2 regions of the Streptomyces albidicamelliae genome follow, and region 1 is predicted to be linked to the other one. Evidence: riboswitches for the same ligand, from Rfam matches in the RefSeq annotation. Region 1 holds a riboswitch; the other holds the start of a gene.
The links. A riboswitch is a leader RNA that binds a small molecule or an ion and turns the genes downstream of it on or off. The one in region 1 is predicted to bind ZMP and ZTP.

Region 1 (3,249 bases):
ACGGCCATGTGATCAGCCGGACGACCTACCCGCCGATGTGGAGCGACGCCCCGCCCGAGGCGCCCCCGCCGCACACCGCGGCGGCCCTGAGCGCCTACCTCACCGAGGTCGTCCGCCCCCGGACCGACCGGAGCACGGCCCCGCTGAGCACCGCCGAACTCCTCGACGCCACCGTGGAACTGCTCGACCACTGGACCCTCGGCGCCCGCGAGTCCGCGGCCCTCGTCCACCTGTTCGCGCGGACCGGTGGGCTGCGCCCGGTCGGCGAGGTGACCGACCGCCTGGGCCGCTCCGGCCACGCGTACGTCCACGACGCCCGCGGCATCCGGCGCATGCTCGTGCTGGAGCCGCGCACCGGCGCCGTCCTCGGCATGGAGGACACCTTCACCGAGGACGACCCCGGCTACGGGGTGAAGGCCGGGGACGTCATGGGATACAGCGCCTGGCTGCGCTGATCACACCCCGAGCTGCCGGGCGGCGGCGTCGACGGTCTGCTCCAGCAGCGTGGCGATCGTCATCGGACCCACACCGCCCGGCACCGGCGTGATCAGCGAGGCCCGCTCCACGGCCGAGTCGAAGTCGACGTCGCCGACGTTCCCCGGGTTGTAGCCGGCGTCGATCACGACCGCGCCGGGCTTCACGTCCTGCCCGCGGATCAGCCGGGGGCGGCCGACGGCGGCGACGACGACGTCCGCCTCGCGGACGGCCGCCGAGAGGTCCCGGGTGCGCGAGTGGCAGTACGTCACCGTGGCGTCCCGGGCCAGCAGCAGCATGCCCACCGGCTTGCCGAGGATAGCGCTGCGGCCCACCACCACGGCCCGCTTCCCGGCCGGGTCGACGCCGTACTCGTCGAGCAGCCGCACGATCCCGCCGGGCGTGCAGGAGACGAAGCCGGGCAGGCCGAAGCTCATCGTGGCGAAGGAGGCGAAGGTGACCCCGTCGACGTCCTTCTCCGGGGCGATCGCCTCGAACGCCGCGCGCTCGTCCACGTGGTCACCCACCGGATGCTGGAGCAGGATGCCGTGCACCCCCGGATCGGCCGACAACTCCCGCAGCGTGGCGACGAGTTCGGCGGTGGTCGTGGCGGCGGGCAGGGCCACGTGCCGCGACTCGATGCCGGCCTTCCGGCAGCGGTTCTGCTTCATGCGGACGTACGTCACGGACGCCGGGTCCTCGCCGACGAGCACCGTCGCCAGACACGGCGCGCTGCCCGTGCGCCCGGTGAGGTCGGCGGCCTTCTTCGCGGTCTCCTCGACGATGCGGCGGGCGAGGGCGGTACCGTCCATCAGACGGGCCTGGGTCATGCTGCACACTCCTGAGCTGGATCGACTCTCCTCGCCCAGGCGCGCGGCATCCACCGAAGGCCGCTCCCCGGTGGTTCTCCACCTCAGCGCCAGTCACGGCCGGCTACAGCGTAACCGAACAGGTGACCAGGGGATCCGCACGTCGCTCAGCGCGGCCGGGTCCGCCGTCCCCTCGGGCCACGCGGCAGCGAAGGACGTGAGCGCATGCCTGCCAGCACCGACCGGACCAGGGCGGTCGACACCGGCAGCCGCACCGTGAGGGCGGGCGCTCCCCACCGCGTGCGGGTGCGGGGCACCCGGCCGAGCACCGCCCGCGCCGACAGGGTCCAGGTCAGCCGCGTGCTGACCTGGACCCTGGCGTTCCTCCTCGCGCCGCCTGCCATGCCGGGCCGTTCCTACTCGTCCCAGGCCTGGATGAGCAGCTGGTTCGTGATCTTGCCGTCGCGCAGGGTGACCATCGACTCGGCGATGACCCGGGTGCCGTCCCCGTACTGGCAGGACTCGCTGAACGCGGCGTGGTCGCCCTGCACGACGCACTGCTCCAGCTTGTGCGTCATGTCGCGGCTGTAGATGTCGTCCAGCAACTCGGCGATCTGGCCCCGGCCCCGCAGCACGGTGGGCTCGCTCGGCTGGTGGTTGTGGTCGACGATACGGATCTCCGCGTCGTCGGCGTAGAGGGACAGAAGAGTGTTACCGGTGTTCCCTTCGATGCCCCGGCGCAACGTCTCGGCGTCGAAGGCGCGGCCTGTCGCGGTGCCCATGGTGACCTCCTTCAGGCGCCCGCGGCCCGATGAGGAACGAGCCGCGCGGGCCTCACCTCCGAGACTCCTCCGGCCCGGCGGCCTCGGCAAGCGCAGAACGGGGGCTCCGCCTCACGGGTGAGCGCGGCCCGCCGCCCGTGTCCGGTCGGGCCCCCGAACCGTTGCTCAAGGCATGATCTCAACACGACGCATCGCCGCCGCGGTCGCCCTGGCCGCCGGAATCACCGGCCTCGCCGCATCGTCGGCGAACGCGGCCGGCGGCGCCCCGCTGGTCGACAAGCTCGGCGCGGTGAACACGCTGGACTCGCTGGCCGTCAGCGGCATGCCCGCGCAGGACCAGGCCAAGATCCCGCGGGTCTCCCAGCAGCTCCAGGCGTTCAACCACCTCCAGGAGCTGAACCAGCTGAACCAGGTGGAGCAGGTTCTCGCCCCCGCCGCGCCCGTGCTCGGCCTGGCGTCGGCCATCCCCATCCACTGAGCCCGCACCCGGGCAGCAGGGCCGTCCCGACCGGGGCGGCCCTCGCCGTTTCCGCCCGCACGGGGGCGCGAACGCCGGGTGGTCCGCCCCGGGTTCGTGATCCGGGGCGGCCGGTGGAAGGGGCGCTCGGGAGCCGGTCACCGGAAAGATCCACGTTCGTCGTCGTGGTCCGTCCCGCCCGCCGATCGACAGCGCGTAGGGTCGGCGGGTAGGCATGTCGAAGGAAGGGGCCAGGCCATGGCGCAGGAAGTACGCGGCGTGATCGCACCGGGGAAGGACGAGCCCGTACGGGTCGAGACGATCGTGGTGCCGGACCCCGGGCCCGGCGAAGCCGTCGTACAGGTCCAGGCCTGCGGCGTGTGCCACACCGACCTGCACTACAAGCAGGGCGGCATCTCCGACGACTTCCCCTTCCTGCTCGGCCACGAGGCCGCCGGTGTCGTGGAGTCGGTCGGCGACGGCGTCACCGACGTGGCGCCCGGGGACTTCGTCGTCCTCAACTGGCGTGCCGTCTGCGGCGCCTGCCGGGCCTGTCTGCGCGGCCGCCCCTGGTACTGCTTCAACACCCACAACGCCGCGCAGAAGATGACGCTCGCCGCCACCGGCCAGGAACTCTCCCCGGCCCTCGGCATCGGCGCGTTCGCCGAGAAGACGCTGGTGGCCGCCGGACAGTGCACCAAGGTCGACCCGGCCGTCTCCCCTGCCG
Region 2 (3,249 bases), 2.3 Mb from region 1:
TGCTGGGCCTTGGACGGGGCGCCCTTGCTGGTGGTGCCCGGCTCGGTGGTGGTCAGGACCCGGTCGATGAGACCGGCGACCTCGTCCATCTCCGCGGTGCCGAGGCCACGGGTGGTCAGGGCGGGGGTGCCGATGCGGATGCCGGAGGTGTACCAGGCGCCGTTGGGGTCGGCGGGGATGGCGTTGCGGTTGGTGACGATGCCCGAGTCCAGGAGGGCGGCCTCGGCCTGACGGCCGGTGAGGCCGTAGGAGCCGGCCACGTCGATGAGGTTGAGGTGGTTGTCCGTGCCGCCGGTCACCAGGGTGGCGCCGCGCCGCATGAGGCCCTGGGCCAGGGCGCGGGAGTTGTCGACGATGCGCTGGGCGTAGTCCTGGAAGGCGGGCTGCCGGGCCTCGGCGAGCGCGACCGCCTTGGCGGCCATGACGTGCGGCAGCGGACCGCCGAGCACCATCGGGCAGCCCCGGTCGACCTGGTCCTTGAGGGAGTCGTCGCACAGGACCATGCCGCCGCGCGGGCCGCGCAGCGACTTGTGGGTGGTGGTGGTGACGATCTGGGCGTGCGGGACCGGGTCGAAATCGCCGATGAGGACCTTGCCGGCGACGAGACCCGCGAAGTGGGCCATGTCGACCATCAGGGTCGCCCCGACCTCGTCGGCGATCTCGCGCATGATCCGGAAGTTCACGAGCCGCGGGTAGGCCGAGTAACCGGCGACGATGATCAGCGGCTTGAACTCGCGGGCCTGGGCGCGCAGGGCCTCGTAGTCGATGAGGCCGGTGGCCGGGTCGGTGCCGTAGGAGCGCTGGTCGAACATCTTGCCGGAGATGTTCGGGCGGAAGCCGTGGGTGAGGTGGCCGCCGGCGTCCAGGGACATGCCGAGCATGCGCTGGTTGCCGAAGGCCTGGCGCAGTTCGGCCCAGTCGGCCTCGCTGAGGTCGTTGACCTGGCGGACGCCGGTCTTCTCCAGGAAGGGCGCCTCGACCCGGTCGGCGAGGACGGCCCAGAAGGCGACGAGGTTGGCGTCGATGCCGGAGTGCGGCTGGACGTAGGCGTGCCGGGCGCCGAAGAGCTCCCGGGCGTGCTCGGCGGCCAGGGCCTCCACGGTGTCGACGTTGCGGCAGCCGGCGTAGAAGCGGCGGCCGACGGTGCCCTCGGCGTACTTGTCGCTGAACCAGTTGCCCATCGCGAGGAGGGTCGCCGGGGAGGCGTAGTTCTCGGAGGCGATGAGCTTGAGCATCGCGCGCTGGTCGACGACCTCCTGGCCGATGGCGTCGGCGACCCGCGGCTCGACGGCGCGGACGACGTCGAGAGCGGCGCGGAAGGCGGTGGACTCGGTGGAGAGATGCTGCTCTGGCATGGGGACCTCCGGACGTGGCGTTCGGCGTGTTCGGTTCGGCCCAGGCGCACGGCACTCATTCGTGCTCGGGCCGCTCCCCGATGGTCGGTCCCATCCCAGCGCGCCAGTCACGGCCCGCTGATCAGCCTACCCGGCGGGCCGGAGCCGTGAGATCCCGCGTCCACCATGCGAGCGAGCGCGGGAGGGCGGCGGGCGACGCGTCCGCAAGGGCCGTGAGGTCAGTGCAGCGGGAGGTCGGTGCCGTGCTCCGCGGCGGGGCGGGGACCGAAGATGCGCCGGTCGGACTCGCGGATCGGCACGTCGTTGATGCCGGCCTCGCGGCGGCGCATCAGGCCGTGCTCGTCGAACTCCCACAGTTCGTTGCCGTAGGAGCGCCACCACTGCCCGTCGGCGTCGTGGCACTCGTACTGGAAGCGGACGGCGATCCGGTCGTCGTGGAAGCTCCACAGGCTCTTGCGCAGGGCGTAGTCGAGTTCGCGCTCCCACTTCCCGGTCAGGAAGGCGACGATCTCCTCGCGGCCGGTGAGGAACCGGTCCCGGTTCCGCCAGACCGAGTCCGGCGTGTACGCCTGGGCCACCCGGTGGGGGTCGCGGGTGTTCCAGGCGTCCTCGGCCGCCTGCACCTTCCGGCGGGCGGTCTCCTCGGTGAACGGCGGGACGGGCGGACGGTCTTCGGGCACGGCGGCCTCCTCAGGTCGAGAACGAACGTTCTCCATCGATGCGGCTAACCTAGAGAACGACCGTTCTCATAGTCAAGGAGCACGCCGATGCCCGCCCCGATCACCGAGGAACAGACCCGCCTGGACCGGGCGGCGCTCCTGGACGCGGCGGAGGCGCTGTTCTACGCGCACGGCATCCAGGCCGTCGGGATGGACCGGGTCCGCGAGGCGTCCGGACTGCCCCTGAAGCGGATCTACCGGCTGTTCGCGACCAAGGAGGACCTCGTGGTCGCCGTGCTCCGGCGGCGCGACCGGCGCTGGCGCGAGAGCCTGACCGCCCATGTGGAGGGTGTCCGGGACCCGCGGGAGCGGGTGCTCGCGGTCTTCGACTGGCTCGCCGGATGGTTCGGCGAGCCCGGCTTCCGCGGCTGCGCCTGGATCAACGCCTTCGGCGAGCTCGGCTCGTCGTCCGAGCCGGTGCTGGCCGAGGTGCGGTCCCACAAGCAGGCCTTCCACGACCAGCTCGCGGCCTGGGTGCGGGCCACCGGGGTGCCGGTGGCCGAGCCGGTGTTCCTGCTCGCCGAGGGCGCCGTCGTCACGGCCGGGCTCAGCGGCGATCCCTCGCCCGCGGCGCACGCCCGCACGGCCGTCGAGTCGCTGCTCGCGAGCGGCGGAACCCGCTGAGACCCCCCGGCGGGGGCCGTCGCCCGGCGCCGGTCCCGGTGCGCTAGAGGATCACGTGGGGCAGGAAGCGGGCGTACTCGTCGGTGATCAGGCCCGAGGACTCGCGGATCCCGAGGCCGGCCGACTCATCGCGGACGACCCAGGCGCCGAGGACCACGTGGTTGCCGTCGAAGGCGGGCAGCGGGGCCAGCTGCTGGTAGCAGCAGGGTTCGTCGCGGAGCACCGCGGGCGCGCCGGGCGGGTGCACGGTGACGCCCTCGCCCTCGCGGCCCAGGAGGGGCTTGGAGACGTAACCGGCCGGCCCGGCCAGCTCGCGCGGGCCGTCGAGGTAGGCGGGGAGGAGGTTGGGGTGGCCGGGGTACAGCTCCCAGAGGACCGCCAGGAGCGCCTTGTTGCTCAGGAGCATCTTCCAGGCCGGTTCGATCCACAGGGTGCTGCCGGTGCCGCCGCCGTTGTCGAGGGTGTCCAGCACGTGCCCGCCGAAGGCGTCCGTGGTGAGCCACTCCCAGGGGTAGAGCTTGAAGATGCCCCGGATGAAGCGGAGCCGGTTG

Region 2: another riboswitch for ZMP and ZTP. It lies ahead of N8I86_RS23440 (glycine hydroxymethyltransferase); the one in region 1 lies ahead of N8I86_RS33415 (bifunctional 5,10-methylenetetrahydrofolate dehydrogenase/5,10-methenyltetrahydrofolate cyclohydrolase).

The regions. Positions count from the first base shown of each region.
Region 1 is NZ_CP106795.1:7,371,313-7,374,561, forward strand. Features, by position in the region: gene N8I86_RS33410 (CU044_5270 family protein) at 1-455, shown strand, start outside; gene N8I86_RS33415 (bifunctional 5,10-methylenetetrahydrofolate dehydrogenase/5,10-methenyltetrahydrofolate cyclohydrolase) at 456-1,304, opposite strand; ZMP/ZTP riboswitch at 1,331-1,411, opposite strand; gene N8I86_RS33420 (hypothetical protein) at 1,451-1,687, opposite strand; gene N8I86_RS33425 (nuclear transport factor 2 family protein) at 1,700-2,065, opposite strand; gene N8I86_RS33430 (hypothetical protein) at 2,238-2,543, shown strand; gene N8I86_RS33435 (S-(hydroxymethyl)mycothiol dehydrogenase) at 2,781-3,249, shown strand, end outside.
Region 2 is NZ_CP106795.1:5,098,653-5,101,901, reverse strand. Features, by position in the region: gene N8I86_RS23440 (glycine hydroxymethyltransferase) at 1-1,355, opposite strand, end outside; ZMP/ZTP riboswitch at 1,387-1,476, opposite strand; gene N8I86_RS23435 (nuclear transport factor 2 family protein) at 1,574-2,071, opposite strand; gene N8I86_RS23430 (TetR/AcrR family transcriptional regulator) at 2,123-2,698, shown strand; gene N8I86_RS23425 (glutathionylspermidine synthase family protein) at 2,742-3,249, opposite strand, start outside.